Regions from separate parts of the Streptomyces sp. NPDC023573 genome, predicted to be linked through region 3. Evidence: riboswitches for the same ligand, from Rfam matches in the RefSeq annotation. Region 3 holds a riboswitch; each other region holds the start of a gene.
The links. A riboswitch is a leader RNA that binds a small molecule or an ion and turns the genes downstream of it on or off. The one in region 3 is predicted to bind cobalamin.
Positions count from the first base shown of each region.

Region 1: another riboswitch for cobalamin. It lies ahead of ACZ32T_RS24815 (FecCD family ABC transporter permease); the one in region 3 lies ahead of ACZ32T_RS19545 (ribonucleoside-diphosphate reductase subunit alpha).
Region 2: another riboswitch for cobalamin. It lies ahead of ACZ32T_RS23415 (ABC transporter substrate-binding protein); the one in region 3 lies ahead of ACZ32T_RS19545 (ribonucleoside-diphosphate reductase subunit alpha).

Region 1 covers NZ_JBVHKB010000008.1:45,828-55,726, forward strand. The annotation lists gene ACZ32T_RS24805 (ABC transporter substrate-binding protein) at 1-28, opposite strand, end outside; gene ACZ32T_RS24810 (ABC transporter ATP-binding protein) at 63-836, opposite strand; gene ACZ32T_RS24815 (FecCD family ABC transporter permease) at 836-1,945, opposite strand; cobalamin riboswitch at 2,047-2,196, opposite strand; gene ACZ32T_RS24820 (hypothetical protein) at 2,329-2,520, shown strand; gene ACZ32T_RS24825 (TetR/AcrR family transcriptional regulator) at 2,514-3,167, shown strand; gene ACZ32T_RS24830 (ferredoxin) at 3,213-3,413, shown strand; gene ACZ32T_RS24835 (NAD(P)/FAD-dependent oxidoreductase) at 3,410-4,621, shown strand; gene ACZ32T_RS24840 (cytochrome P450) at 4,740-5,987, shown strand; gene modA (molybdate ABC transporter substrate-binding protein) at 6,224-7,012, shown strand; gene ACZ32T_RS24850 (ABC transporter permease) at 7,084-9,018, shown strand; gene ACZ32T_RS24855 (MerR family transcriptional regulator) at 9,100-9,899, shown strand, end outside.
Region 2 covers NZ_JBVHKB010000007.1:226,377-236,275, forward strand. The annotation lists gene ACZ32T_RS23400 (PRC and DUF2382 domain-containing protein) at 1-360, shown strand, start outside; gene ACZ32T_RS23405 (ABC transporter ATP-binding protein) at 445-1,248, opposite strand; gene ACZ32T_RS23410 (FecCD family ABC transporter permease) at 1,245-2,297, opposite strand; gene ACZ32T_RS23415 (ABC transporter substrate-binding protein) at 2,327-3,400, opposite strand; cobalamin riboswitch at 3,431-3,617, opposite strand; gene ACZ32T_RS23420 (hypothetical protein) at 3,701-3,871, opposite strand; gene ACZ32T_RS23425 (acyl-CoA dehydrogenase family protein) at 3,868-5,721, opposite strand; gene ACZ32T_RS23430 (carbohydrate kinase family protein) at 5,729-6,718, opposite strand; gene ACZ32T_RS23435 (type B 50S ribosomal protein L31) at 6,808-7,071, opposite strand; gene ACZ32T_RS23440 (MFS transporter) at 7,173-8,531, opposite strand; gene ACZ32T_RS23445 (helix-turn-helix domain-containing protein) at 8,537-9,229, opposite strand; gene ACZ32T_RS23450 (ABC transporter substrate-binding protein) at 9,298-9,899, opposite strand, start outside.
Region 3 covers NZ_JBVHKB010000005.1:543,759-553,657, forward strand. The annotation lists gene ACZ32T_RS19515 (carbohydrate ABC transporter permease) at 1-727, opposite strand, end outside; gene ACZ32T_RS19520 (sugar ABC transporter substrate-binding protein) at 852-2,150, opposite strand; gene ACZ32T_RS19525 (GntR family transcriptional regulator) at 2,437-3,201, shown strand; gene ACZ32T_RS19530 (DUF3311 domain-containing protein) at 3,431-3,643, shown strand; gene mctP (monocarboxylate uptake permease MctP) at 3,643-5,304, shown strand; gene ACZ32T_RS19540 (GNAT family N-acetyltransferase) at 5,445-5,945, shown strand; cobalamin riboswitch at 5,998-6,121, shown strand; gene ACZ32T_RS19545 (ribonucleoside-diphosphate reductase subunit alpha) at 6,260-8,638, shown strand; gene ACZ32T_RS19550 (ribonucleotide-diphosphate reductase subunit beta) at 8,638-9,654, shown strand; gene ACZ32T_RS19555 (hypothetical protein) at 9,651-9,863, opposite strand.

The DNA of each region.
Region 1 (9,899 bases), on a different contig from region 3:
GTGCGGCGGGGCGTACGAGATGACGCATGGCGTGAGGACTCCTTGGGGCGGGGGACGGGGCGTCATGCGGGGGGAAGCCGGTCGAAGAGCAGCTGCGGCGCGCCTGTCCCGGGGTGCGTTACGCGGTGCGCGCGGACGCCGAACACCTCGGCCAGCAGCCCGGGCGTGAGGACGTCGTGAGGTGGTCCGGAGGCGGCGATCCGCCCACCGTCGATGACGTGGACGACGTCGCAGTGGCGTGCGGCGAGGTTGAGGTCGTGCAGGGCGGTGAGTGCGGTCAGACCGCTGCCGCGTACCAGCGCGAGGACCTCCAGCTGCTGGCCGATGTCCAGGTGGTTGGTGGGCTCGTCGAGCACCAGCACCTGGGGCTGCTGGGCGAGCGCGCGGGCGATCAGGACCCGCTGCTTCTCCCCGCCGGAGAGGGTGAGGAAGCCGCGGTCGGCCAGGTGGCCGGCCCCGACGCCCTCCAGCGCGGCCTCACATGTGCGGCGGTCCTCGTCGGTGGTGCGGGTCATCGGCCCCTGGTGCGGCAGCCGGCCCATGGCCACGGTCTCGGCGACGGTGAAGTCGAACTCCGCGACCACTTCCTGCGGAAGCGCGGCCAGTCGGCGCGCGCCCTCACGGGCCGTCATGGTCCGCAGGTCCTCGCCACCGATCCGCACCGCGCCTGCCGAGGGACGGAGCGCCCGGTAGACGCAGCGCAACAGGGTCGACTTGCCGCTGCCGTTGGGGCCGACGAGACCGACGAGCTGTCCGCTGCCGGCTCGCAGCGTGACGTCCTCCACCAGCCGCGCACCGGCGATCTCGACCGTGAGTGCGTCGATCTCGATCCGCATCACACGCCTCCGAAGGTGTAGGCGCGGCGGCGCATGAGCAGGACGAAGCACGGCACGCCGACGGCCGCGGTCAGTACGCCCACCGGCAGTTCGGCGGGGGCGAGCACCACGCGCGAGAGGATGTCCACCCAGATCAGGAGGGTGGCACCGGCCAGGGGCGCGACGGCCAGCAGGCGGCGGTGGTCCGCGCCGACCAGCATCCGTGCGGCGTGCGGGACCATCAGGCCCACGAAGCCGATGGCCCCGCTGACCGCGACGACCGCCCCGGTGACGGCGGCGGAGACGAGGAAGAGCTCCTTGCGCAGACGGCCGGCGTCCACACCGAGTGCGGCAGCGGTCTCGTCGCCCATGGCGAGGGCGTTCAGGCGCCGTGCCGACCAGCCGAGATGGGCGAGGCCGCCGGCCACCGCGCCGGCTGCGATCGGCACGGACGACCAGTTGGCCCCGCCCAGGCTGCCGAGCAGCCACATCATCGCGGACCGTGCCGCTTCGCCCCGCTCGGCGGCGAACACCATGAAGGTGGCCACGGCCGAGAAGCCGTAGTACATCGCCGTGCCGGTCAGCACGAGGCGCAGCGGTGTCAGGCCCCGTGCGGTCCGGGCGATCGTGTACACCAGCACCATGGCGAGGAGCGCGGAGAGGAAGGCCGCCGAGGACAGCGCCCAGACGCCGAGCGCGCCGAACGCCCCGAAGATCAGCACGGCGTTGGCACCGACGGCCGCGCCCGAGGAGATGCCGAGGACGAACGGGTCGGCGAGCGCGTTGCGCACCATGGCCTGCACGGCTACGCCGACGGCCGCCAGCCCGGCCCCGACGACCGCGGCGAGGACGGCGCGCGGGAAGCGGAGCTCCCAGACGATGGTGTACGAGGAGACCTCGTCCGGGGCTATGGCCCCGCCGGTCAGCCCCGCCCACAGGTGGTGCAGCGTCTCGCCCCATGTGAGCCCCGAGGCCCCGATCCCCGCCCCGCAGGCGAGGGAGAGCGGGAGCGCGACGCACAGGCCGGTCACCAGGAGGGGCAGGGGGAGGCGTCCGGGGGGCGCGGGCCCACTGCCGGAGCGGGTACCGCGCGGCAGCACGGCGGGTGTTCGGTCACGGGGCGTGGCCACAGGCGGTTCGCTTTCGCCTCGGGCCGTGCCTACGTCATCCAAGGAGCGGCTCGGGACGCCAGGCGCGCCGTACGCAGCACCTCTCGCAGTCCACGGCGATCGACAGGAGCTTCGCCACCGTGGGTGATCGGGCTTACGGAACCGTGTGTGGCTCCGCCTACCGTTGCGGGTCAGCGCCGGAATTCGACCGGACTTCCCCCACGAGGCGCATGCAGCCTATCGCGTGCCGGACGGCTGCCCGCCAAGGGGAAAGCCGCCGGATGACGGCGCCCACACGTTTCCGGCCAGCCGCGCCATCCGATTAAGTCAGTCGATTGATTTGCATGGAGGCGTGCTGTCTAGTGGTCGGGGAGCCGGGACCCCTGAAACGTGTGGAGGAAGCCATGAGCGCAGTCAGGAAGGACCGCCCGCTGGACTGCACGGTCGTCGCCCCGGACTCCGGAGACGAAGTTCGTGTGCGGCTCCGGGTGTTGCGCCGACTCCCGCGGCTCAGGCCCGCCGTGGACCCCGCTGCCCTGCGGCGCCATGACGGCGTGCTCACCGGTCCGCCGCGCGAGGTTCCGGTGACATGGTGAACAGGACAGAGCCTCGCACCGGCCGGGGCGCCGGTACGCGCGAGGCCATCATGACCGCGGCCGAACGCCTCTACGCCGAGCACGGGCTGTCGAACGTCTCCAACCGCCAGATCGGCGAGGCGGCCGGCCAGGGCAACAACACCGTCGTCAGCTATCACTTCGGCAGCAGGGCGACGCTCGTACGGGCCATCATGACCAAGCACGGCACGGGTGTCGACGCCATCCGCGCGCGCCATGTGGAGGCCGTGGGCGACAGCACCGACCTGCGGGACTGGGTGCGTTGCCTGGTGCGCCCGGTGACCGACCACCATGCCGCTCTCGGTGTCCCCTCGTGGCACGCGCGGTTCGCCGCGCAGGTGATGACCGACCCGCTGATGCGGACGCTGGTGGCGGACGAGTCCCTCACCCGTGACAGCCTGCGCCGCACCCTCCAGGGACTGGGCTCGTGCCTGCACGACATCGTTCCCCCGGAGGTCCGCCCGGCGCGCGCCGAGATGGCCCGTCATCTGATCACCCATACCTGTGCGGAGCGGGAGCACTCCCTGGCCGAGGGACCGGTCCGTCCCGGCTCGTCCTGGGAGCGCACCGCCGACACGCTGGAGGACGCGCTGGTGGGGCTGCTCGCCGCGCCCACCACCCGTCGCTGAACCGACCCGGGCCCGACGAGGGCCCGGCCCCACAAGGGAGAGAGCATGAAGATCACTGTTGACGAGGAGAAGTGCTGCGGCGCCGGGCAGTGCGTACTGATCGCCCCGGAGGTGTTCGACCAGCGCGACGAGGACGGCATCGTCGTCCTTCTCGACGCCGCACCGGCCGCCGACCGGCACGAGGCGGTCCGGGAGTCCGCCGGTGTCTGCCCTGCCGCCGCCATCCACCTCGGTGAGGGCGCGTGAGCACACCGTCGGGTGTGCTCGTCGTCGGGGCCGGGGCGGCGGGTCTCGCCGTCGTGGAGACACTGCGCCGTAAGGGCTACCGCGAGCGGATCACGCTGCTCGGCGAGGAGAGCGGCGCGCCGTACGACCGTCCGCCGCTGTCCAAGCAGGTACTCGCCGGGACGTGGGAGGCCGAGCGCACGCATCTGCGCACCCGTGACGTACTGGACGCCCTGGAGGCCGAATTCGTCCTCGGCGAACGCGCTTCGGCCCTCGACGCCGCCACCCGTACCGTGCGCACGGCGAGCGGAGCCGAACTGAAGGCGGCAACCGTCGTCCTGGCGACCGGACTACGCGCGCGCAGGCTGCCGGGCCTTTCGGGAACGGCGGGGGTGCATGTGCTCCGAACCCTGGACGACGCCGTGGGGCTCCGGCGGGAACTGCTGGCGGCGCGGCGGGTCGTGGTCGTCGGGGACGGGGTGCTCGGCTCCGAGATCGCCGCCACGGCCCGCCTCATGGGAGCCGACGTGACGCTCGCCGGACCGCAGGCGGCGCCCATGCGGGAGCAGTTGGGCCCCGCCGCCGAACTGCTCGCCGCGCTGCACACCGCGCACGGGGTACGGCTGAGAACGCACACACTGGTGGACGGGCCGGCGACGGCCGGCGGACGCGTCACCGGTGTCCGCCTGGCCGACGGCGACACGGTGCCCGCCGATCTCGTCGTCTCAGCGGTCGGCAGCACCCCCGCCACCGACTGGCTGGCCGGCAGCGGGCTGGCACTGGACGACGGAGTGGTGTGCGACTCCCGCTGCCGCGCCGCCGACGGGGTCTACGCCGCCGGGGACGTGGCCCGCTTCCACCACGAGGCCCTCGGCCGGTCCCTGCGGCTGGAGAACCGTACGAACGCCACCGAGCACGCGCAGTCCGTCGCGGCGAACATCCTGGGCGAGGACCGCCCCTACAGTCCCGTCCCCTACTTCTGGACCGACCAGCTCGGCGTGAAGATCCAGGTGTACGGGCTCCCCACGCCGGCCGCCACCCTGCGGATCGTCGAAGGGAGCACGGAGCAGGGCCGGTTCGTCGCCCTCTACGTCGACGGTGAGGGCCGCCCCGTCGCGGTCCTCGGCTGGAACATGCCGAAACAGGCGCGCCTGCACCGCCGGCTCCTGCTCGACCGGTACGCCCCCACCCCCCGGCCCGAGTCCGCCGCTGCCGGAAGCAACGCCTGACTTCCGGCACGCCCGGCACGCTCAGACGGCCGCACGCTTCCGTGGCCCCTACCGACTGATCCGCGTACGCCTCCCACGCCCGCCGCGTCGGAGGCGGCCCACCCCACCGGAGAAGACCATGACCAGCACTCCCGCCACTCCCGCCACTCCCGAGGCGAGCGCCGACGGCATCCCCGGCTTCCCCCGGCCGCGCTCCCCGGAATGCCCCTTCGCGCCCTCCCCCGAGATGCGGGCGCTGTCCGGGTACGGCCCGCTCACCCGGGTCCGTTCCTGGGGCGGCAGCACTCCCTGGGCCGTCACGGGGCACGCCGAGCAGAAGGCGTTGCTGTCCGACCCGCGCCTGAGCGTGGAGTTCACCCGGCCGGGCTTCCCCAGCCCCGTGGACCCCGCGCACGCCCACGCGGGCAGCACCGACCTGAGCTTCGTCGGCATGGACGACCCCGAGCACGCCCGGCTGCGCCGCATGGTCAGCGGCGCCTTCACCATCAAGCGCATCGAGGCGATGCGTCCCCGCGTGCAGAAGATGGCCGACGACTTCGTCGACGCCATGCTGGAGGGTCCCGGCACGGCCGACCTCGTCCAGGCACTCGCCCTGCCGATCCCCTCCCTGGTCATCTCGGAGATGCTCGGTGTCCCCTATCAGGACCACGAGTTCTTCCAGACGAACAGCAAGGTCATCGTCTCGGCCGTCGCCTCTCCTCAGGAACGGCAGACGGCCCACACCAACCTCGCCGCCTACCTCGACGAGCTCGTCGGCCGTAAGCTCACCGAGCCCGGCGACGACCTCCTCTCCAGCCTCTGCACACAGATCGACAACGGCGAACTCACCCGCCGGGAGGCCGCCACGATGGGCGTACTCCTCCTCCTCGGCGGACACGAGACCACCGCGAACATGATCAGCCTGGGCACGCTCCTGCTCCTCCAGCACCCCGGGCAGCTCGCCCTGATCCGCGACACGGACGACCCCGCCGTCATCCGCGACGCCGTCGAGGAACTCCTGCGCTACCTCTCCATCGTCCACCTCGGCCGCCGCCGCACCGCCCTGGAGGACATCGAGATCGCCGGCCGCACCATCCGTGCGGGAGAGGGCGTCATCCTCCTCGGTGAACTCGCCAACCGCGACCCCGCTGTCTTCCCCGACCCCGACCGTCTCGACCTCACCCGCGACGCCCGTCACCACCAGGCGTTCGGGGCCGGCGCCCACCACTGCGTGGGCCAGCCGCTGGCCCGCATGGAGCTCCAGGTCGTCTATCCCACCCTCTTCCGCCGCATCCCCACCCTCCGCACCGTCGACGGCATCGACGCCGTCCCCTTCAAGCACGACGCCGTCATCTACGGCCTGCACGCCCTGCCCGTCACCTGGTGACGGGGCGCCGGAGCGGGCCGCTCACCTGGCACCACCGGCCGCCTGCCGGAGTGGGACCATTCTCCAGGAGCCGCCGCATGTGCCATGGAGATTCGCATCAAGCTTTGTAAATGAGAACGGAACTCCTTTAATCTGTCGCACATGCGGCCCCATACTGGGGATCGGCCCCCCGGCGCGGCTCTCCACCACCCGCCCGGGTGGCGCGACCCCGCCGCGTCCCCAAGGAGCTCTCCCCCATGTCTCTCACCTTCACCCGGCGGCCCACGGCGGCGGCCGTCCTGACGGCGGCTCTCCTCGTTCCGCTGGCCGCGTGCGGCAGCGACGACGCGAAGGACTCGGGTGACAGCACGTCGGCGTCCGGGGCCGACCTGACGGTGCTGGCCGCCTCCTCGCTCACCGACGTCTTCAAGACGGCCGGTGCGGCCTACGAGAAGGGACACCCGGGCACCGAGGTGACCTTCTCGTTCGCCGGCTCTCAGGAGCTCGCCGCACAGGTCGAGCAGGGCGCGCCCGCCGACGCGCTGGTGACGGCGGACACGAAGACGATGGACGGGCTGAAGTCCGACACGGGGTCGCCGACCGTCATCGCGAAGAACCGTCTGGTGATCGCCACGGGCAAGGGGAACCCGGAGGGGGTCGAGACCCTGAAGGACCTCGCCGACCCCGGTCTGAAGGTCGTCCTCGCGGCGCCCGAGGTGCCGGTCGGTCGCTACAGCCGGCAGATCCTGGACGCGCAGAGGACCGAGGTGAAGCCCGTCTCCCAGGAGCCCAACGTCCGCGCCGTCCTCAGCAAGGTCGAGCTCGGCGAGGCGGACGCCGGTCTCGTCTACAGGACGGACGCCGCCACGGCGACCGGCAAGATCGAGGCGATCGACATCCCGGACGCACAGAACGCCGTAGCCTCCTACCCGGCGGCGACCCTGAAGACCTCCGAGAACGGCGAGGCCGCGAGCGCGTTCGTGGCATGGCTGTCCTCCCCCGAGGCCCGGAAGATCCTCGCCGACGCCGGCTTCCAGAAGCCGTAGCGGGCATTCGCCCGTGCGGGGTCCCGTCTTCCGGGCAGGCCCCGCACGGCACTTCAGCATCAGGGATCCTCATGAGACGCCTCCGCCGCCGCGCCACCGGCCCCCGAGCCCCGATCGCCCTGGCGATCCCCGCGCTGCTGGCCATCGCCTTCCTGCTCCTGCCTCTGCTGGGCATCATCACCCGTACGTCCTGGTCCGACCTGGGCGCGCACCTGACCGACCCCGGGACGACCCAGGCGCTGAAGCTCTCCCTGCTCGTCTCGGCCTGGGCCCTCGGGCTCTCCCTCGTCCTCGGTGTGCCGCTGGCCTGGCTCCTGGCCCGGGTCGACTTCCCCGGCAAGGCGTTCGTCCGCTCTCTCGTGCTCCTGCCGATGGTCCTGCCACCGACCGTCGGCGGCGTCGCCCTCCTTCTGGCCTTCGGCCGGCGCGGGCTCCTCGGCCCTTGGCTGGAGGACACGTTCGGGATCACGCTGCCGTTCCACACCTCCGGCGCCGTCCTGGCCGCGACCTTCGTCGCCATGCCGTTCCTGGTGATCAGCCTCGAAGGCGCTCTGGGAGGACTGCGCCCACGCTACGAGGAGACCGCGGCCTCGCTGGGGGCCTCACCGGTACGGGTGTTCTTCACCGTCACCCTGCCCATGGTCGCCCCCGGTCTCGCCGCGGGCGCGGCGCTGACCTGGGCGCGGGCCCTCGGTGAGTTCGGGGCGACCATCACCTTCGCCGGAAACCTCCCCGGCACGACGCAGACGCTCCCCCTCCAGGTCTACCTGCTGCTCCAGGACAGCCCGGAAGCCGCGACCTCGGTCTCGCTTCTCCTCCTGGTCATCGCCATGGCCGTACTCGTCGCACTGCGCGGACGATGGACCGGAACCCCGCACACCGCCCGGCCTCGCGCCCCGGCCGACGGCCCGGGCCAGGCGCCGCAGATGGACACGCGTGCCGCCCCGGACGTCACGCGTGACACGGGGCCGGGCTGGCCGCTCCATGCCACCGTCACGGGTTTCAACGACCTGACTCTGGACGCGGACGCCGGGACCACCATCGCGGTCGTCGGCCCCAACGGCGCCGGCAAGACCACCCTGCTACGCGCACTCCTCGGCCTCACCCCGCGCGCTCACGCCGAACTCCGGCTCGGCGACACCGACGTGACCGCGCTCCCCCCGCACCGCAGGGGCGTGGCATGGGTCCCCCAGGACGGGGCGCTCTTCCCCCACATGAACGCCTCGGCCAATACGGCGTACGGGCTCCGCGCCCGTGGCGTCCCGCGCGCCGAGGCCCGTCGCAGTGCGCAGATGTGGCTGGACCGGCTGGGTGTGGGGCATCTCGCGCACCGCAGACCGGGGCAGATCTCCGGAGGCCAGGCCCAGCGTGTCGCGCTCGCCCGGGCGTTGGCCGCCCGGCCCCGGCTGCTCCTGCTCGACGAACCGCTGGCCGCCCTCGACCAGACCACCCGCGCCCACGTCCGGCACACGCTCCGCCGCCATCTCGACGGCTTCGGCGGCGTGTGCCTCATGGTCACCCACGACCCCGTCGAGGCCGTGGCGCTCGCCGACCGGGTCCTCGTCCTGGACGACGGACGGACCCTCCAGGACGCCCCGCCCACCGAGGTCACCCGTCACCCCCGCTCCCCCTGGGTCGCCCGGATGCTGGGCCGCAACGCCTGGCCCGGTACCGCCACCGACGCCGGCGTCCGCCTCACCGACGGCGGTCTCCTCGTGGCCGCGGACACGCTCCCGCCGGGCACGGACTCCCTCGCGATCATCGCTCCGGAAGCCGTCTCCGTACACAGGGACAAGCCGGCCGGCAGCCCCCGCAACGTCTGGTCGGGCACCGTACGGGAGATCACGACCAGCGGCAGCCGGATGCGGGTCCTGATCACCTCGGACCAGGTGCCGGACCTCGTCGCCGAGATCACTCCTCAGGCCCTCGCCGAACTGGGCCTCGCCGAGGGGAGCCCCGTCTGGACCAGCGTCAAGGCCACGGAGACGACCGTCGTCGCCGTCTGAACAGACCGGGTGACAGGAAGTCGTGGTGCCGAAGCATTCTGCGCTTGAGTCTCCATCAGGGGGAGACACGAAGGTAAGGGCATGGACGACGACACGCTCCACCCGATCGGCGAGCTGGCCCGGCGGACCGGCCTCACGGTCAAGACCATCCGGTTCTACTCCGACCGCGGAATCGTGACGCCGACCGACCGCAGCCCCGCCGGCTACCGCCTTTACGCCGTCGACGCCGTCGCCCGCCTGGATCTCGTGCGGACCCTGCGCGATCTGGGTCTGGACCTTCCCACGATCCGCAAGATCATGGACCGGGAGGTCTCGCTCCCCGAGGTCGCAGCGGCGCACGCCGAAGGGCTGGCCGTGCAGATTCGCACACTGCGCCAGAGGCGCGCGGTGTTGACGGCTGTGGCCCTACGCGGGTCGACCCCTGAGGAGACGGATCTCATGCACAAGCTCGCCCAGCTCTCCGAGTACGAACGCCGGTCCCTGATCGACGATTTCTTGGACTCCGTGTTCGGTGGTCCCGGCGCCGATCCCGTCTTCGCGGGGGCCATGCGCTCGATGACTCCCGAGCTGCCCGACAATCCTGAGGACGAACAGATCCAGGCGTGGATGGAGTTGGCCGGATTGTCCCAGGACCCCGAATTCCGCGCCGTCCTGCGGCGGATGGTCGAGGACCACGCGGCCGAGCGCGCCTGCGGCGGCTCCGCGGGGCCGCACCGCGACCTGATCGGAACGGTCCGTGACCAGGTCGGCCCGGCCCTGACCGCCGGCATCGAACCGGCCTCGCCTCTGGCCGATCCCGTCGTCGCGGCGCTCACCGCCCACTACGCCCGTGTCCTCGGCCGCCCTGACGACGTCGAACTCCGCCGCCGGCTGCTGACCCG
Region 2 (9,899 bases), on a different contig from region 3:
AGGGCACGTCTGCACAAGTACGTCGTGACGGAGAACGTCACACGGACGGTGCCGGTGTCCCACGAGGAGGTGCGCGTGGTGCGCGAGCCTCTGCAGCCGGGCGACAAGGCCACAGGCATGAAGGGCACGCACGACCTCGGCGAACAGGACGTCGAAGTCACCCTGCACGCCGAACGAGCCACCGTCCGCAAGGAGGCGGTCCCCGTGGAACGGGTCCGTCTCGAAACCAACAAGGTCACCGAGCAGAAGGAAGTCTCCGCCGAGCTCCGCAAGGAGAAGATCGACTACGCGGACGGCAAGGACGACATGGGCAGCGGCAAGGACATGGGCGGCGAGTTCGGCCAGGGACGTCGTCGCTGACCCCTCACACAGCGGCGAAAGGCCGCGCGACAGCAGCGAGGGGCGGACCCGGGCGGTTCACGGGCCCGCCCTCTCGTCCCGCCGTCACCGGTGGGCCGCTCCGCCCGGCAGGAACCGCACGGAGGGGCGTCCGTCGGGCCCTTCCGGCGTGACCACCGCGCGCACCCGGTACACGTCGGCGATGAGTTCCTCGGTGATCACCTCCGAGGGCGTCCCCCCGGCGACCACCCTGCCTTCCTTCATGATCGTGACCCGGTCGCAGAACATGGCGGCCAGATTGAGATCGTGCAGCGCGACCACGGCGGTGACGGGCAGCACGGCGACCAGGGAGAGCAGCTCCAGCTGGTGCTGGATGTCCAGGTGGTTGGTGGGTTCGTCCAGGAGGAGTTCCCGCGGCTGCTGGGCGAGGGCGCGGGCGATCTGCACCCGCTGGCGCTCGCCACCCGACAGGGTGTGCCAGGACTGGGCGGCGCGGTCGGCCAGTCCGGTGCGCGCCAGAGCCTCGCGCACGGCGGCCTCGTCCTCGGGCCCGGGCGCCGACCAGGCCCGGCGGTGCGGGATGCGGCCGAGGCGTACGACGTCCAGCACGCTCAGGTCGACCTGGGTGACCGCGTGCTGGTCGACGACGGCCACGCGGCGGGCCACGCCGCGCCGGCCGGTCTCGGCGAGCGTGCGGCCGTCGAGGGTGACGACACCCGCGCCGGGCGCGATCACGCCCGCCATCACCCGCAGCAGCGTGGTCTTCCCGGAGCCGTTCGGCCCCAGGAGCCCGACGGTGGTGCCGGGCGGCGGCGCGATGCTCACTCCGTCGAGGACGATCCGCCCGCCGGCCTCCCGGGCGACCCGGTCGGCGCGCAGGCCGTCGCCGGGGACCGCTGTCCGGTTCACGCGTTCCTCCGGGTGCGGTAAAGGACGATGACGAAGACGGGTACCCCGATGAGGGAGGTGACCACACCGACCGGGACCTCCTGCGGGTCGAGGACGGTCCTGGCCAGGGTGTCCACCCAGACCAGGAACACGGCTCCGGCGAGAGCGGTCACCGGCAGCAGCCGTCGGTGCCCCGAGCCCGTCAGCGCCCGGGCGGCGTGCGGGAGGACGAGGCCGACGAAGCCGATGGCGCCCGCCGAGCTGACCAGGGCAGCCGTCAGGAGCGCGGTGGTGCAGAGCAGCACGATCCGGGTGCGTCCCACGTGCACGCCCAGCGCGGCCGCGGCGTCCTGGCCGAAGGCGAAGGCGTCGAGCGTACGGGCGTGGCCGAGGCAGATCAGCAGGGTCACGGCCAGCACGGCCGAGCACATCCACACTTCGCTCCAGCCCACCCCGCTCAGCGAGCCGAGCAGCCAGAAGAGCACGCCCCGGGTCTGTTCGGCGTCGGCGGCGGTCATCACGACGAAGGACGTGAGCGCGGAGAAGAGCTGCATGGCCGCGACCCCGGAGAGGACGACCCGGTCGGTGGATCCGCCGAGGGTGTGGCTGAGCAGCAGGACGAGGGCGAACGAGCACAGCGCCCCGACGAACGCACCGCCCGAGACCGACACGGCTCCGCCGCCGACGCCCAGGACGACGACCACGACCGCCCCGGTGGACGCCCCGGAGGAGACGCCGAGGACGAAGGGGTCGGCGAGCGGGTTGCGCAGCAGCGACTGCATCACGGTGCCGCACACCGCGAGTCCGGCCCCGCACACCGCCGCCAGCAGGGTGCGGGGCATGCGCAGGTTCCAGATGATGCCGTCACGGATCGGGGTCAGCCGCCCGTCTCCCAGGCCGAGGTGCGAGGCCACCGCGGCCCAGACGTCCGGGACGGAGACACGGGCGGGCCCGATCGTGACGGCCACCGCGACGGACAGGAGCAGCAGGACGATCCCGGCGGTCCACAGGACGCCGTCGCGCAGGACCCGGACTGCGGGTGGCGTCCGGGCCGGGGGCGGCTGCTCCACCCGAACGTCCGGGGCGCGTTCGGTCCTCGTCACCCCGCGAGCCCGAACGAGCGCAGCCCGGCCGCGAGGCGCTCCACGCCCTCCACGGTCCGGACGGTCGGATTCATCGCCTGGCCGCTGAGCAGGACGTACCGCTTGTGCCGGACGGCGTCCATGTTCTTCGTGGCGGGGTTGGACTCCAGGAACTCGATCTTCTTCGCCGCGCTCTCGGCCGTCTGCGACTTCCGGCTCAGGTCACCGATGACCAGGACGTCGGGGTCGCGGTCGGCGACGGTCTCCCAGTTGATCTGGGGCCATTCCTCGTGCGTGTCGTCGAAGACGTTCTTCGCGCCCAGCTCCTCGGTGATGATGCCGGGGGCGCCGCAGCACCCGGCCAGGTACGGGGCTTCGGAGTTGGCGAACCAGTAGAGCATCGTGGTGCCGGACGCGTCGATGTCCGCGGTCGCCCTGTCGACGCGTGCGCGAAGGCTCTTCACCAGCTTCTCGCCGCGCTCCGGGACGCCGAACACCTTGGCCAGGTCGCGCACTTCGCCGTACACGCGGTCCATGGTCAGGGGCTCGGAGCGCGAGCCGTCGCCGCTGCCGGTGTTGTCCTTGCCCGCGCAGTCGGAGGGCGAGAGGTACGTCGGTACGCCCAGCTCCTCGAACTGGTCGCGGGGTGCCACCCCGCCCTTGCCGAGGGTGGACGCGAAGGAGGCGCTGACGAAGTCGGGTTCCTCGGCTAGGACCTTCTCGGAGGAGGGCTGGTTCTCGGCGAGGCGCTTCACCGTGGATTCGTCCTTCTCCAGGCCCTTCATCACCGGGTCCGTCCAGGTCGCGGTGGCGGCCAGCCTGCCGGCGAGGCCCAGGGAGAGCAGGATCTCGGTGGATCCCTGGTTGAGTGAGACGGCGTGACGCGGTGGCGAGTCGACTGTCACCGTACGGCCGCAGTTCTCCAGGGTCACCGGGAAGCCGTCGCCGGCGGCGGACCGGGCCGCGCCGTCGGAGGCGCCGCCGCCTTCCCCGCAGGCGGTCAGAAGGACAAGTCCCGCGATGAGCAGGGCTGTTCGGCGTGCGGTGCTGGCTATGGGCGGCACGGAGACCTCGGCGTTCTCTGGGCTCATGCGCGGAGCCCGTACGGAGTTCCGCTCCCGGTGCGGAAGCGGTTGCCAGCAGGTCTTCGGACTCGGGTTCGTCCGGACGGGGCGCCTTCCCGGTGCACCCGTGGGTGTCCCAGTGGCTGTGGCCCCGCCCGTCCCCCTCACCGCTGCGCGTCAGCTCCGGATTCGCACCGGATTCCCTGACTCCACGTGGAGTGTGACTGGCGTCTGCAAGCTATCACGCTGCGCGCCGCCTGCCCCGGGGGCCGTCGCCGGTACGGCGAGGGGTCTCTCCCTCTCCGTACCGGCCGGCCGTCGGGCGGGTCAGCGCTTGGGGTGAACCGATTCGCCGCTTGCGGGCTGCGGCTTTCCGCCGCGGCGGGCGAGCACGGACGTCGTGCCCCAGTAGGCGAGCAGGACGGCGCGCAGACCCAGGATCTCCAGGTGCTCGCCGAGGCGGCAGCAGACGGCCTGTCCCTTGCCTCCGGCGCTCATCGGGCGTCCGCCAGGCCGGTGTTCCAGGGGCCCTCGGGGTCGTCGTACGCGTCCGCGTAGCCGGGTCCGGCGATCGGCCAGTCGGCGAGCAGTTCCTCGGGCAGGGCGAAGGACTCGGCCAGCTCGGGGGCGTGCGCGGCGACGGCCGTGACGAGCTCCTCGACGGCCTCGGGCAAGGCGTCCACCTGAGCGGTGCTCAGGAGACCGGCGGCCAGCAGGTCGCCGCTGTTACGGGAGACCCATTCGAGGGCGAACAGCCGCTCCAGCTCGCCGATCCGTTCCCTGGCCGCCCCTTCGGGCAGTGTCGCGCGGGCCTCGGCGTAGGCCTGGGCGGCCTGCCGGTACGCGTAGGCTTCGACGCCGCGCAGGGCGGGGCCCGAGGCCGCGTTCCACCGGCCGAGGGTGTCTGTGTCGGGTGCCCGCAGCGCACGGGCCCTGGCGCGGGCGAACCAGATGTCCTGGACCGAGGCGAGTAGCCGGCCCAGGAAGTGCGGGTCGGCGAGGTCCCCGGGGTACGGGGCCCGGTCGGGGGCGTCGTCACCACCGCCGGGCTCTGCGGCGAAGAGCATGTCGGCCGCGGCCTTGGCGTACAGGGCGATGTTGTCGCCCTCCGCGGTGATGGCGCCCTCCACGCCCGTGACGAGTTCGGTCATGCCGTTGTTCTCCAGCAGCGCCTGGGCGCCGCAGCGTTCACGGCTCTCGACGATGACGTCGCGGGCCCGCCAGGTGATCCACGCCTTGGCGACGTCGACCAGCCTCACCGCGTCCGTCCGGGCGTCCTCGTCCGTACGGGCTTCCCAGCGCTCCTGTGCCCTGCGGTACAGCAGGCTCATGGCGAAGACCATGGCCATCGCCGAGGCGAGCGGTCCGTGGTGCGTCCGGTGGGCGTTCACCGGCACCGGTGGTGCGCCCCGGGAGCCGGAGATCATCCGGTGCCCGCCGTAGCGTACGGCGACCGCCAGGGTCGCGCGGGCCGAGCCCGCGGCGCAGGCGCTCATGGAGATGCGGCCGGGGGTGACCCGCCCGATCGCGGTGAGGAAACGACGCCGCCTGTCCCCTGGCCCCGTTCTGAACTCCCCTGGGACGTCGCCCTCCTCGGCTGGTCCCAGCAGGGCGTCCCGTGCCACGAAGACCCGGTCGAACGAGGTCAGGCAGTGGTCCACCGGGCTGCCCATCCGGGCCGGCAGCCGCCGCACCCGGACACCGGGCAGCGCCTGCGTGTCGTCGGTGAGCGGCACCAGGAAGAGGCGCACCCCGTGGTCGGAGCCGTCGGCCACCAGGCGGGCGGCGACCAGGCCGGACTTGGCTCCGCCCGCCGGGCTGGTGTTGGGCATGAACTTCTGTGCGCCCGGGTTCGGGGTGTTCAGGACGAAGCCGTCCCGTTCACGGTCGTAGGTGGCGGTGGTCTCCATGGCCGCCGCGTTGTTGCCGTGTGCCACCTCCGTGCAGAGGAAGGTGCCGATGCGCCGCATCGACAGATAGTCCGACAGATCGCGGCGGCCGGCGCACTCGTGGTCGAGGAGGCTGCCGAGGAAGAGGTTGTAGTGGATTCCAGCCACGGTGGTCAGCGCGGGGTCCACCGGGCCCAGCCAGGCGTGCAGGGCGGCCAGCGCACGGGGGTCGGCGGCGAGGCGTGCGCCGCTGTCGAGGGAGAGGTTGAGGATCCGCAACCGGTCGTAGGCGAGGTCCAGTCGCTCTTCGGGCGTTCCGCCGGCGGGGCGGCGGAACGGTTCTGTGCTGATCAGCCGCTGCCAGAACCCGTGCTCACGGCGGAATTCCGGACCGAGGATGACGCCGGTCAGCAGTTCGGTGGTGGACGGTGGGGCGGTGTCGGTAAGGGTCACGGTCATAACGAAATCAACGATCGTGGTGCGGGCGAGGACACCCCTGGAGGGTCTGCCGCTCCCGGACCGGCACGCTGGTCAGAGCCGCCGCCAGCTCCTCCTCGTCGGGAGGCAGGGCACCCGCCCGTCCGACGGTCACGGCGGCCGACGCCACCGCGTGGCGCAGCACGTCGCCCAGGACGGTGGCGTCCAGCGAGCGCAGCCGTGCGCGGGCCCGTCCTGCGAGCAGTCCGTACGAGGCCAGGGCGTGCAGTGCGGCGGACATGAAGGCGTCGCCCGCGCCCACCGTGTCCACGACCCTGACGGGTGGCGCGCCGGCGCTCACGGTCCCGCCCGGCAGGAAGGCCGTCGCCCCTCCGGCGCCCCGGGTGAGCAGGACGACCGCGGGCCCTGAGCGCAGCCACCGCTCGGCGGCCGTCTCCGGCGCCTCGTCGGGGTACAGCCATCGCAGGTCCTCGTCGCTGGCCTTGACGATGTCGCTGAGCGCGGCCCAGCGCTCGGCGCGGCGTACGGCACGGGCGTGGTCCCCCATCAGTGCGGGCCGGACGTTGGGGTCGTAACTGACGGTCGCCGCCGGGCGGAGCGACTCGACGAGGTCCAGGACGACGTCCGCGCCGGGGTCGAGGGCGGTGGCGAGGGACCCGGTGTGGACGTGCCGGGGCGGCTCCCCGGGCCACGCGACCGGGCGCAGCGTCCAGCCGATCTCGAACGTGTACGTGGCCCGTCCCGCCTCGTCGAGGTCCACCGTGGCGGTGGGAGTGGGCGCGCCGCTGCCGTCGTCGAGGACCCGTACCCCGGCCGAAGCCAGGTGCTCCGCGATCAGCCGCCCGTCGGGGTCCGGGCCGAGCTGGGTGATCAGCGTGGTGCTCCGGCCCAGTCCGGCCAGACCGTACGCGACGTTCGCGGGGCTGCCGCCGGGGTGGGTCCGGTCCGGCGCGCCCGGCAGCCGGACGATGTCGGCGACGCATTCGCCGATGACCAGCAGGACGGGGCTGTCGGGCATGGGGGCAGGTCTCCTGGAGGGCGGTCGTGGTGAGGGTGCGCACCGCCGCCGATTCTGCCCGGGTGCGGGGAGCCGGGGTGACCCGGGGCTCAGGAGGCGCCGCCGCGCCCTTCGTCGCCGTAGCGCCGCTCGAACTTGGCGACCTGGCCCTCGGTGTCGACCACCCTGGCCTTGCCGGTGAAGAACGGGTGGCTCTCGGCGGAGATCTCCACGTCGATGACCGGGTAGGTGTTGCCGTCGTCCCAGTCGATCGTCTGCTCGCTCGACGCGGTGGACCGGGTCAGAAAGGCGTACCCGGCGGAACGGTCACGGAAGACCACGGGACGGTACGACGGGTGCTTGTCCTGCTGCATCTCTGCTCCTGGAGGTACGGGGATCTCGCGTCCCGGCTTCGGGCCAGCCTCCCGAACGGCGGGGGCGGGCGCGATCCGGGACGTCCGTACGGAGCAGCGGGTCAGTCCCCCGTCCCGCTCGGGGCGGGGGCCGCCTTCGGAGCGGAGGTGGTGCGTCGGGTCCACAGAAGTGCTCCGGCCAGCAGCACGACGGCGACGAGCAGCCAGGGCAGCGGGCCCGCGGGCAGCGCGCCGATGACCAGGCCCCCGGCCGCCCCGACGAGTTGCTGGGCCAGTGACTGCACGGAGAGGGCCGTCGCCCGGCCGGAGGTGTCGACGCGGCGGTGCAGGAGGGCGTTCTCGGTGGGCCCTGCGGCGCCCAGGCCCAGATAGACCAGTCCGTATCCGGCGGCGGCCGTGGTCAGCGCGGGCGCCCCGGTGGCGGACACGGTGGCGCCGAGCGCCAGCAGACCGGCCACGCTCGCGCCGAGGCTCGCCAGGACCGCGCGTTCCGCGTCTCCCGCGAGCCGGGCCACGAGCGGCGCCAGTTGGCTTCCGAGCGCCGAGCACGCGAATCCGGCGGCGGCCAGGCCGGCGAAGAGGACCGCGCCCGACTCCGCGGTCCCGGTCAGCGCGGCGGCGCGGCCGGGGGTGAGCAGTTCGAGAGCGGCGAGAGCTGTGCCCGCGGCGCCGGTGGTCATCAGGATGCGACGGACCAGCGTGTCCCCGGCGCCGAGCCGCAGCCCCGCGGCGATGGCACCGGGCACGCCCCGCAGGACGCCGCGCGGGGTGGCCACGGAGCGGGGCGGCTCCGTCAGGGCGGTCAGGACGTAGATGACGAAGGCGAGGTGGACGACCACACCGAGGAGCACGGGCACGGAGAGCGGCAGGACCAGATCCGAGGTGAGCGTCCGCAGCCGGTCCCCCGGGTCCGGGCCGAGGCCGAGCAGCCAGGGCAGCGCCCCTCCGAGAACGACGCCGAGGGCGATGGCGCCGGACGAGGCCGCACTGCCGCGCGCCAGTCCCGTACGGATCTCGGCGTCGGGGCCCGCGTGGGCGTGCACGGCGTCGACGTACCAGGCTTCGGCGGGTCCGCTGGACAGGGCGCGGCCGGCGCCCATGAGAGCCATGCCGAGGACCAGCACCCATGGGGCGGTGCCGAGGCCCATGAGCGTGAGGGCGCCTGCGTTGAGCAGACCGGCGCAGGCCAGGACGGCGCGGCGGCCGATGACGTCGGAGAGTCCGCCGGTGGGGAGCTCCAGGGCGGCGGCGGTCAGGGAGTGCGCGGCGAATGCGGCGGCGACGGCGGTGAGGGCCAGGCCTCGCTCGGTGAAGAGCAGCACCATCGGCGCCATGCCGAGGCCTGCGGGGAGCCAGAAGAGGAAGGACACGGCGACGAACCTGCGGCGCGCGGTGCGCTCGTCGGGCCCGGCGGCCGTGCCTCCGGACACCGCGGTCCGGGGCTTCCCGCCCTCGGGCACCGGGGTCACCGGGCTCTTCCGGCGTCGGGCGCGGCCTCGGCGGAAGGCGCGGCGTCACGGGCGGCGGCCTCGGCGGAAGGCGCGGCCTCGGCTTCGGCGTCGGGTTCGGCCGGCCCGTCCGGGGCCAGCGGGAGTCCGGCGGTGAGCAGCACGACCTGCCGGGCACGGGAGTCGTGCTCGTCGCGTGCGGTCAGCTCCGCGAGCTTCTGCGCCATCGTGTCGCGGAGTTCGCGGAGGGACTCCGGCGTCAGCCGCGGCATCAGGTCGTCGATCCCCGAGGGGTCGTGCCACTCCTCGCCGAGGCGGCCCGCGTCGATGTCCGCCTCGTGCTGCTCCATCGACTGCTGCAGGTGCTCGACCTGGCGGCGCCTGCCCAGCACCAGCATCGCCCGGCCCGCGGGCGTCGCCAGCATGGCCGCGTTGTCCGCCGAGGTGACGGAGTGCACGGCCCGCCAGCGGCGCTCACGTCCGTCGCGGTGCTCCGCCTCCGCGACGAAGGCGTACTTGGCGAGCACCCGCAGGTGGTAGCTGGTCGCGGCCGACGTCTCCCCCGTCCTGACCGCCAGCTCGCTCGCGGTGGCGGGACCGTGCAGCCGCAGAAGGCCCAGCAGCCTCAGCCGCAGGGGGTGGGTGAGGGCCTTCAGGGCGGCCGCGTCCCGCTCGGGATCGAGCACACGGTGTGTCGCGTCGCTGTCCATGGCGGCAGCCTAGAACGCGACCAGCCTTTGCCGAATAGTTTTTGCAGAATATTTTTGGGAAAGTCCGCTCAGTCTCCTGCCGCCTGCTCCACCGCGTCCGCGACGAGCTCGAGGAAACGCGCGTGCGCCTGGGGGCTGCACAGCGGTTCGGGGTTCCACGGCACGGTCCGCGCGCCGCGCCCGGCGGCTTCCCAGGCGGGAGCGGTGATCTCGTCGAGCGGGACGGCGTTGGACCGGATGTCCGTCAGGACGATGCCGGGCTCCAGGGCCGCGGCGTGCGCCCAGTCGACGGTGGCCCAGTTGATGCCGTCACCGTCGGGCGGGGACACCAGGCCGACCCCGAGCTCCGCCAGCACCCGCAGTTCGGGCCACATCTGGGGGCGGGCGACATACGCCTGCTCCTGACCCGCGGGCGAGAGGGCCACCACCCTGGGGCCGGCGGGGTTGCGGGCGGCCGCGCGGAGCCGCTCGCGGGCCGCGCGCAGTTCGTCGGCCGCGTCCGGGCCCGAGGCGCCGCCGAGCGAGCGCGCGAGCTCGGCGAACCGCGCGGCGACCCGGTCGAGGGTGCGCGCCTGGCCCACGTCGACCACGACGACCGGGACGCGCTCCTCCAGGTGCTTGGCGGTGTCGGCGTCCAGCCCGTAGAGCTGACCGTGGCCGTAGCTGACGG
Region 3 (9,899 bases):
CGGTGGCTCCGTCGAGGGCGGCCGCCTCCTCCAGCTCCTTGGGGACCTGGGTGAGGGCCGCGTACATCGTGATCACGACGAACGGGATGGCGCCCCAGACGACCAGGAGCGTGATGATGCCGAAGCCCTGCAAGGGGTCGAGGAACCAGTTGTGGCCGAGCCACCGGTCCTCGTTGCCCGTGATGTCGGCGAGCAGCGTGTTGATCAGCCCGTAGTCGGAGTCGGAGAGCCAGCGGAAGACCGACGCGGCGACCATGAGCGGCATGGACCAGGCGGCGATCAGTGCCACCGTGAGGACGAGCCGCACCCAGGTGGAGAGCCTCAGCATCATCAGGGCGATGAGCAGGCCGAGGCCCATGGTCAGCACGACGCAGACGGTCATGAAGACGACGGTTCTTCCGACGACCGACCAGAACTCCGGGTCGCCGAGGATGTTGGTGAACTGCTCGAAGCCGACCCACGGTGCCTCGGCGTTGCCCCAGAGAGCCGCCCGTCCCAGGTCCTGGAAGGACATGATCACGGTCTTGACCAGCGGGTAGACGTAGACGGCGGCGATCGCCAGGATCGCCGGCAGGATCAGGAGATAGGGGAGGAGTTCCCCCTTCTTCCGCCGCTTCTTCGGGCGCGGCCCGGCGGTTTCCTGCTCGGAGGGTGAGATCCCGGTCTTCTCCGGGACACTCGGTACGGGGACCGGTGGACCGGCGGCCTTGGTGTCGGCAGCAGTCACGTGACTGACCTTCCATCGGGATTCCGGGGATCTGCACCCGGGAATCACGGCGTTCTACCTGCGAAAGAGGGGCGGGGGCCCGGTGTTCGCCGGACCCCCGCCTGGAGAGCCGTAGGCCCCGGGACTACTTGTTGATCAGCTCGTTGACCTTGTCGTCGGCCTTCTTGGCCGCGTCGGCCACCGAGGTGCCCTTGAGGATCTCCAGCAGCATGTTCTCCAGGACCTCCTCCTTCTCGATGGAGGTCCAGCCCGGCGCGATCGGCGTGAACCAGGCGTCCGGCACCGCGTTGGCGACGGCGGCGGTCTCCGGCTTGGACTTCAGCGGCTCGAGCTGCTTCTCGTTGTTCGGGAGGATGTTCTTGGCGGCGAGCACTTCCTGCGACTTCTCGCTGGTGAAGAGCGAGATCCACTCCTCGCTGAGGTCGGTGACCTTGGACTTGGCGGTCACCGCGAGGTCCGAACCGCCGATGAAGGACGGGAGGGCCTTGCCGTTCGGGCCGGGCATGCCGGCCGTGCCGATCTTGCCCTCGAGCTTCGGGTTGCCGTTGTTGGCGCCGTCGACGACGGAGCCGGCCTCCCAGCCGTTGCCGTAGATCAGGGCCGCCTTCTCGTTGGCCATGACGTTGGCGTGGTCCTGCTCGTCCTTGGTCTGGTCGGCCTTGTTGTACTTCTTGACCAGGTTGACGAAGTGCTCGATGCCCTTCTGGGACTCGGGCGAGGAGAGGTTGCCCTTCCACTCCTTCGCGCCCTCGTCGTACTCGGCGATGGAGCCGCCGTAGGCCGCGACGTAGGACATTGCCGCGTACCAGTAACGGCCCGGCAGGTAGAGGGACGAGAAGCGCTTGTCCTTCTTGTTGTACTCGGCGGAGACCTTGTCGAGTGCGGCGAGCATCTCGTCCTCGGTCTGCGGGAGGGCGTCGCTGCCGGTGCCCTTCTTGAGCATGTCCTTGTTGTAGACCGCGACACGGGCGCCCGCGTAGTAGGGCACGCAGAACTGCTTGCCCTCGAAGGTGCAGGTGTCCTTCAGACCCTTGATCCAGGTGTCCGAGTTGTCGTACTTCTTGGGGTCGATCTCGGCCAGCGCGCCGTTGAGGATGTACTGCATCGTCTCGGTGTTGCCGAGCTCGACGACGTCCGGGAACTTGTCACCACCGAGCGCGGTGTCGAGCTTCTTGGCCTTGTCCGCCCACTGCTGGTACTGGACGTCGACCTTGACCTTGGGGTACTTCTTCTTGAACTGCGCGTTGACGTCCTTGACCAGTTCCGGCCAGGTGCTCTGCGCGTCGACCATGAGCCAGACCGTCAGGTTCTCGGTACGGTCCTCAGGGTCCTTCGAAGCGTTGTCGCCGCTGTCCCCACCACACGCCGCGATTCCGGTCATCATCGCTGCGACGCCTACTGCCGCTATGAGCTTGCGCTTCATGCCACACCCTCCTCAGGGATACCAGCAACCCCCCGCCCACCGCGAAGACGTACGCCTGGCGCTACCTGTGGGTCTGGGACCTGGTCTTTAATGGTTTAGACCAGTACCGGGAGCTTGGCCTAGACCTTTAGGGGTGTCAAGGGTGTATAAGAAGTGCACTCGCGTCCGTTATCGGACCGACACCTGAGGGAGGGCGACGACCCGTGACCGGACCGTGCCACCATGTGAGCCGCGACAGACGGAGGAGCCGGTGACGGCAGCAACGCAGCAGTCGGGAAGGCGGGCCATGGGTGCCGACGGGGGCAGAGTGACGAACGAGGCCGGTGCGGGAGCGCGCACGGCACGCGTCCCGAAGTACTACCGGCTCAAGCGCCATCTCCTCGACATGACGGACACCATGCCGCCGGGCACTCCGGTGCCGCCCGAACGGACCCTGGCGGCGGAGTTCGACACCTCGCGCACCACGGTGCGCCAGGCCCTCCAGGAGCTGGTGGTCGAGGGCCGGCTGGAGCGCATCCAGGGCAAGGGCACCTTCGTCGCGAAGCCGAAGGTCTCCCAGGCCCTGCAACTCACCTCGTACACCGAGGACATGCGCGCCCAGGGGCTGGAGCCCACCTCGCAGCTGCTGGACATCGGCTACGTCACGGCGGACGACACGCTCGCCGGGCTGCTGGACATCACGACGGGCGGCCGGGTGCTGCGGATCGAGCGGCTCCGGCTGGCCAGCGGTGAACCGATGGCCATCGAGACCACTCACCTCTCGGCCAAGCGCTTCCCCGCGCTGCGCCGTTCACTGGTGAAGTACACCTCGCTCTACACCGCGCTGGCCGAGGTGTACGACGTCCGGCTCGCCGAGGCCGAGGAGACCATCGAGACCTCGCTCGCCACCCCGCGCGAGGCGGGACTGCTCGGCACGGACGTCGGCCTCCCGATGCTCATGCTGTCCCGGCATTCGATCGACGGAGGGGGCGAACCGGTGGAGTGGGTGCGCTCCGTGTACCGGGGCGACCGGTACAAGTTCGTAGCCCGTCTGAAGCGTCCCACGGACTGAGCACCGTCAGGGTCCCGGAATGCCTGATCCCCCCGCGTGCGCGGGGGGATCAGGCATTTCGGGCGACACCGGACCGTTGCACGACCGCAATGCGGACGGGGGGTGACGGTGGACGGGGCGCTCGCTTAGATTTCCTGCGCATTACACCAGGTGATCAGCGAGGGGACGGAGTCGCCACATGCCAGAAGAAAACGATGCGAACCCACCGACAGCACCGACAGTGACACCCATGAGGGTGGTCATCGGGCTCTGCCTGATCGCCCCGTTCGTGGCGATGCTCTGGGTCGGGTCGTACGCGAAGGTCGATCCGACCTTCATCGGCATCCCGTTCTTCTACTGGTACCAGATGCTGTGGGTGCTCATCTCGACCGCTCTCACCATGATCGCTTACAAGCTGTGGCAGCGTGACCAGCGCGCCCGCAAGGGGGGTGCGTCAGCGTGATGGACGGCTCGAACAACATCGCGGCCGCCGGGGACGGCGTGAACGGCGTCGCACTCGCCGTGTTCATCTTCTTCTTCCTGGCCGTCACGGTCATCGGGTTCATGGCCGCGCGCTGGCGCAAGGCCGAGAACGAGGCCACCCTCGACGAATGGGGCCTGGGCGGGCGGTCGTTCGGCACCTGGGTCACCTGGTTCCTGCTCGGCGGAGACCTCTACACGGCGTACACCTTCGTCGCGGTGCCCGCGGCGGTCTACGCGGCGGGCGCGGCCGGCTTCTTCGCCGTCCCCTACACGATCCTCGTCTATCCGCTGATCTTCACCTTCCTGCCGCGCCTGTGGTCGGTGTCGCACAAGCACGGCTACGTCACCACCTCGGACTTCGTCCGTGGCCGCTTCGGCTCGAAGGGTCTCTCGCTGGCGGTCGCCGTCACCGGCATCCTCGCCACGATGCCGTACATCGCGCTCCAGTTGGTCGGCATCCAGGCCGTCCTGGACGTCATGGGCGTCGGCGGCGGCGAGAACACGCACTGGTTCATCAAGGACCTGCCGCTGCTCATCGCGTTCGCCGTCCTCGCCGCGTACACCTACTCCTCGGGGCTGCGCGCGCCGGCGCTGATCGCGTTCGTCAAGGACGGGCTGATCTACCTGGTCATCGCGGTGGCGATCATCTACATCCCGATCAAGCTGGGCGGGTTCGACAACATCTTCGCCGCCGCCGGCGAGAAGTTCTCCGCCGCGAACGAGGCGGCCGGCAAACCGGTGGCCGGGCTCGCACCCGGCGTCTCCGGCCAGTGGGTTTACGCCACCCTGGCCCTGGGCTCGGCGCTGGCGCTCTTCATGTACCCGCACTCGATCACGGCGACGCTCTCCAGCCGCAGCCGTGAGGTGATCCGGCGCAACACCACGATCCTGCCGCTGTATTCGCTGATGCTGGGCCTTCTGGCGCTGCTCGGATTCATGGCGATCGCGGCCGGGATCAAGGTCGACAACGGCCAGCTCGCCATTCCGCAGCTCTTCGAAAACATGTTCCCGGACTGGTTCGCGGGCGTGGCCTTCGCCGCGATCGGTATCGGCGCCCTGGTGCCCGCCGCGATCATGTCGATCGCCGCGGCGAACCTCTTCACCCGCAACATCTACAAGGACTTCCTGAAGCCGGACGCGACCCCGGCCCAGGAGACCAAGGTCTCCAAGCTGGTCTCGCTGCTGGTCAAGGTCGGCGCGCTCGCCTTCGTCCTCACCATGGACAAGACGGTCGCGATCAACTTCCAGCTGCTGGGCGGCATCTGGATCCTCCAGACGATGCCGGCCCTGGTGGGCGGGCTCTTCACCCGGTGGTTCCACCGCTGGGCCCTGATCGCGGGCTGGGCGGTCGGCATGATCTACGGCACGGCGGCCGCGTACGGCGTCGCCAGCCCGACCCAGAAGCACTTCGGCGGGTCCTCGAAGGAGATCCCGGGCATCGGCGAGATCGGTTACATCGGTCTCACCGCGTTCGTCCTGAACCTCGTCGTCGTGCTCGTGCTGACCGTCGTCCTCAACGCGGTGAAGGCGCCGGCCGGTGTGGACGAGACCTCCCCGTCGGACTACACGGCGGACGCGGGCGACCCCGGCGTCAAGGTCGAGCTCCCGCCGGCCACGGCGGGCGCCCCGGGCGGCCACTGACCCCACAGCGGTCACTCCGGAGCAGGACGTCCGTCCCGGCAGGGTCCTCCCTGCCGGGACGGAGTCGTCTCAGGACCGGTGCCCGAGGCCTGCGGAAACGGGGGCGCGCCGCACCCGGCGTCTGGGGCAGACTGCCGCCCATGGACGTTTCGATCAGGCCGGCGCTGCCCGCTCAGTTCGAGGAGCTGGGCGAGATCACCGCGCACGCCTATGTGGGCGACGGGCTCCTGGACTTCGGCGCCGACGACCCCTACCTGGATCAGCTCCGCGCGGTCGGGCGGCGGGCCGCCGAGGCCGAGGTGCTGGTCGCGCTGGACGCCGACGGCAGGCTGCTGGGCGGTGTCACCTACGTCGCGCCGGGGAGCCCGTGGGCGGACATCGCCGGGGAGGACGAGGCCGAGTTCCGGATGCTGGCCGTCTCGCCGGAGGCCCGTGGGCGGGGTGCGGGTGAGGCGCTCGTACGTGCCTGTATCGAGCGGGCGCGGGCTGCGGGAGGGCTCACCGGGATCGTCCTGTCGACGCAGTCAGCCATGCTGGGCGCCCACCGGATATACCGCCGCCTCGGCTTCGTACGGACTCCCGAGCGGGACTGGTGTCCCCTGCCGGAGCTCTCGCTCCTGACGTTCCGCCTGGAGCTCTGACCCTTCACGACACAAGATGTGGTGGCTTCTTCAATCGGCACCCCCCACATGTATGCTCGACCTCGCTGTCGCCGCAGGGGAATCCGGTGAGAATCCGGAACTGTCCCGCAACGGTGTGATCGGTGTGCTCATCCGCACCCCGAAGTCCGAAGACCTGCCGACAGTGCGCCCGGCTCGACCGATCCGGGCGCCGATACGTCCGGGCCCCGCGGAGGGCCGGTGGACGCCGCGCGCCGTGCTGCCCTTTCCCGGGCGCCGTGTGCCCCCGGCTGCCCCGCTCCCGCAGGCCCTGAGCCGAGCGAGGGATAGCCCCAGTGACCATCGCGCCAGCCGACCCGGTTTCAGCCACGGAACCCGAAGGCCGCACGACCGACGCGCCCGGGACCGCACTGCTGCGGACCCTGACCGGTCTCACCGCCGATCTGCCCGACACCGACCCCGGACGGGTGGCCGCCGCCGCGCTGCGTGGCCGCAACGCCCGGTCGGACGAGGCCGAACTGCGCTCGCTGGCCACCGAGGCCGCCGCCGGCCTGATCTCCGAGGACCCCGCCTACTCCCGGCTCGCCGCCCGGCTCCTCACCCGGACCATCGCGGACGAGGCCGCCGGCCAGGGCGCCGTCTCCTTCTCCGCGTCGGTCGCCGTGGGGCATCGCGAGGGCCTGATCGCGGACCGTACGGCCGGGTTCGTCACGCGGCACGCCGCCGCCCTCGACGCGCTGGTCGAGCGGGCGCTCGCCGAAGGCGCCGACGACCGCTTCGGCTACTTCGGGCTGCGGACGCTGCACAGCCGGTACCTGCTGCGCCATCCGCTCACCCGCGATGTGGTCGAGACCCCGCAGCACTTCATGCTGCGCGTCGCCGCCGGGCTGGCCGAGGACACCTCCGAGCGGGCTCTGGAGGAAGTGGCCGCGCTCTACGGCCTGATGAACCGGCTCGACTACCTGCCCTCCTCCCCCACCCTCTTCAACTCCGGAACCCGCCACCCGCAGATGTCCTCCTGCTACCTGCTGGACTCGCCGCTGGACGAGCTGGACTCGATCTACGACCGCTACCACCAGGTGGCGCGTCTCTCCAAGCACGCGGGCGGCATCGGGCTCTCGTACTCCCGTATCCGCGCCCGGGGTTCGCTCATCCGCGGCACGAACGGACACTCCAACGGCATCGTGCCGTTCCTGAAGACGCTCGACGCCTCGGTCGCCGCGGTGAACCAGGGCGGCCGCCGCAAGGGCGCCGCCGCCGTCTACCTGGAGACCTGGCACGCGGACATCGAGGAGTTCCTCGAGCTGCGCGACAACACCGGCGAGGACCAGCGGCGTACGCACAACCTCAACCTGGCGCACTGGATCCCGGACGAGTTCATGCGCCGCGTCGACGCGGACACCGACTGGTCACTGTTCTCACCGGCGGACACCCCCGAGCTGGTCGACCTGTGGGGCGACGCGTTCGACGCCGCCTACCGGGCCGCCGAGGCCAAGGGGCTGGCCCGCAAGACCCTGCCGGCGCGTGAGCTGTACGGAAGGATGATGCGGACCCTCGCCCAGACCGGGCAGGGCTGGATGACGTTCAAGGACGCCTCGAACCGCACGGCGAACCAGACCGCCGAGCCGGGCCGGGTCGTGCACTCCTCGAACCTGTGCACGGAGATCCTCGAAGTCACCGACGACGGCGAGACGGCCGTCTGCAACCTGGGTTCGGTCAACCTGGGCGCTTTCGTGGTGGACGGCTCCATCGACTGGGAGCGGCTGGACACCACCGTGCGGACCGCCGTGACCTTCCTGGACCGGGTCGTCGACATCAACTTCTACCCGACCGAACGGGCCGGCCGCTCCAACGCCCGCTGGCGTCCGGTGGGCCTGGGCGCGATGGGCCTCCAGGACGTCTTCTTCCAGCTGCGCCTCCCCTTCGACTCCCCCGAGGCCCGCGCGCTGTCCACGAGGATCTCCGAGCGGATCATGCTGGCCGCCTACGAGGCCTCCTGCGACCTCGCGGAGAAGTCCGGCCCGCTGCCCGCCTGGTCCGAGACCCGCGCGGCGCGCGGCGTACTGCACCCGGACCACTACGACACCGAGCTGCACTGGCCGGAGCGCTGGGACGCGCTGCGCGCCCGGATCGCGAAGACGGGCATGCGCAACTCGCTGCTGCTCGCCATCGCGCCGACGGCGACCATCGCCTCGATCGCCGGGGTGTACGAGTGCGTCGAACCGCAGGTCTCCAACCTCTTCAAGCGCGAGACCCTCAGCGGGGAGTTCCTCCAGGTCAACGCCTACCTGGTCGACGAGCTGAAGAGACTCGGCGTCTGGGACGCGCGGACCCGTGAGGCGCTGCGCGAGGCGAGCGGCTCCGTGCAGGGCTTCGGCTGGATCCCCGAGGACGTGCGTGCGCTGTACCGCACGGCGTGGGAGATCCCGCAGCGCGGCCTGATCGACATGGCGGCTGCCCGCACGCCGTTCCTCGACCAGAGCCAGTCGCTCAACCTGTTCCTGGAGACGCCGACGATCGGCAAGCTCTCCTCGATGTACGCGTACGCCTGGAAGCAGGGGCTGAAGACGACGTACTACCTGCGGTCGCGCCCGGCGACCCGGATCGCCCGAGCGGCGTCCGCCGCCCCGATCCCCGAGCAGGCGCCCGCGCCCGACGCGGACGCGATCGCCTGTTCCCTGGAGAACCCCGAGTCCTGCGAGGCCTGCCAGTAATGACGACATCCGAGAACAAGAACCTGCTGGACCCGGGCTTCGAACTGACCCTGCGTCCCATGCGCTACCCGGACTTCTACGAGCGCTACCGGGACGCGATCAAGAACACCTGGCACGTGGAGGAGGTCGACCTGCACTCCGACGTCGCCGACCTCGCCAAGCTCTCACCCGGTGAGCAGCACATGATCGGACGGCTGGTCGCGTTCTTCGCGACGGGTGACTCGATCGTCTCCAACAACCTGGTGCTGACGCTCTACAAGCACATCAACTCCCCCGAGGCGCGGCTCTACCTGTCGCGTCAGCTGTTCGAGGAGGCCGTGCACGTCCAGTTCTATCTGACGCTGCTCGACACCTATCTGCCCGACCCTCAGGACCGTGCGGCGGCCTTCGACGCGGTCGAGGAGATCCCCTCGATCCGCGAGAAGGCGCAGTTCTGCTTCCGGTGGATGGACTCGGTCGAGAAGATCGAGCGGCTGGAGTCGAAGGCGGACCGCCGGCGCTTCCTGCTCAACCTGATCTGCTTCGCCGCGTGCATCGAGGGGCTGTTCTTCTACGGCGCCTTCGCGTACGTCTACTGGTTCCGCTCGCGCGGTCTGCTGCACGGTCTCGCCACGGGCACCAACTGGGTGTTCCGTGACGAGACGATGCACATGAACTTCGCCTTCGAGGTCGTCGACACCGTCCGCAAGGAGGAGCCGGACCTCTTCGACGACGCGCTCCAGCAGCAGGTCACGGACATGCTGCGGGAGGCGGTCGAGGCGGAGCTCCAGTTCGGCCGCGACCTGTGCGGCGATGGCCTGCCGGGGATGAACACCGAGTCGATGCGCCAGTACCTGGAGTGCGTCGCCGATCAGCGGCTCACCCGGCTCGGCTTCCCCGCGCTCTACGGTTCCGAGAACCCGTTCTCGTTCATGGAGCTCCAGGGGGTGCAGGAGCTGACGAACTTCTTCGAGCGGCGCCCCTCCGCGTACCAGGTGGCGGTGGAGGGGTCCGTCGGCTTCGACGACGACTTCTAGATCCGCGCCCAGGACCTGACGTACGGGCGCCGCGTGGCCGTGAGCGGCTGCGCGGCGCCCGCCGTCGCCGGCGGCCGCTCCCCCCTCCGTCGTTCCGCCTCACGCAGTTCGCGGTCGATCCGGCGCTCCCGCGCGAGACCGACGAGGGCGGGCAGCAGGACGAGGGCGAAAAGTACGACTACGGCCAGGTAGCTCAGGAATGTGTTCATGGCTCCACTGTCGTCGGAGCGGACGGATTCCGGCAG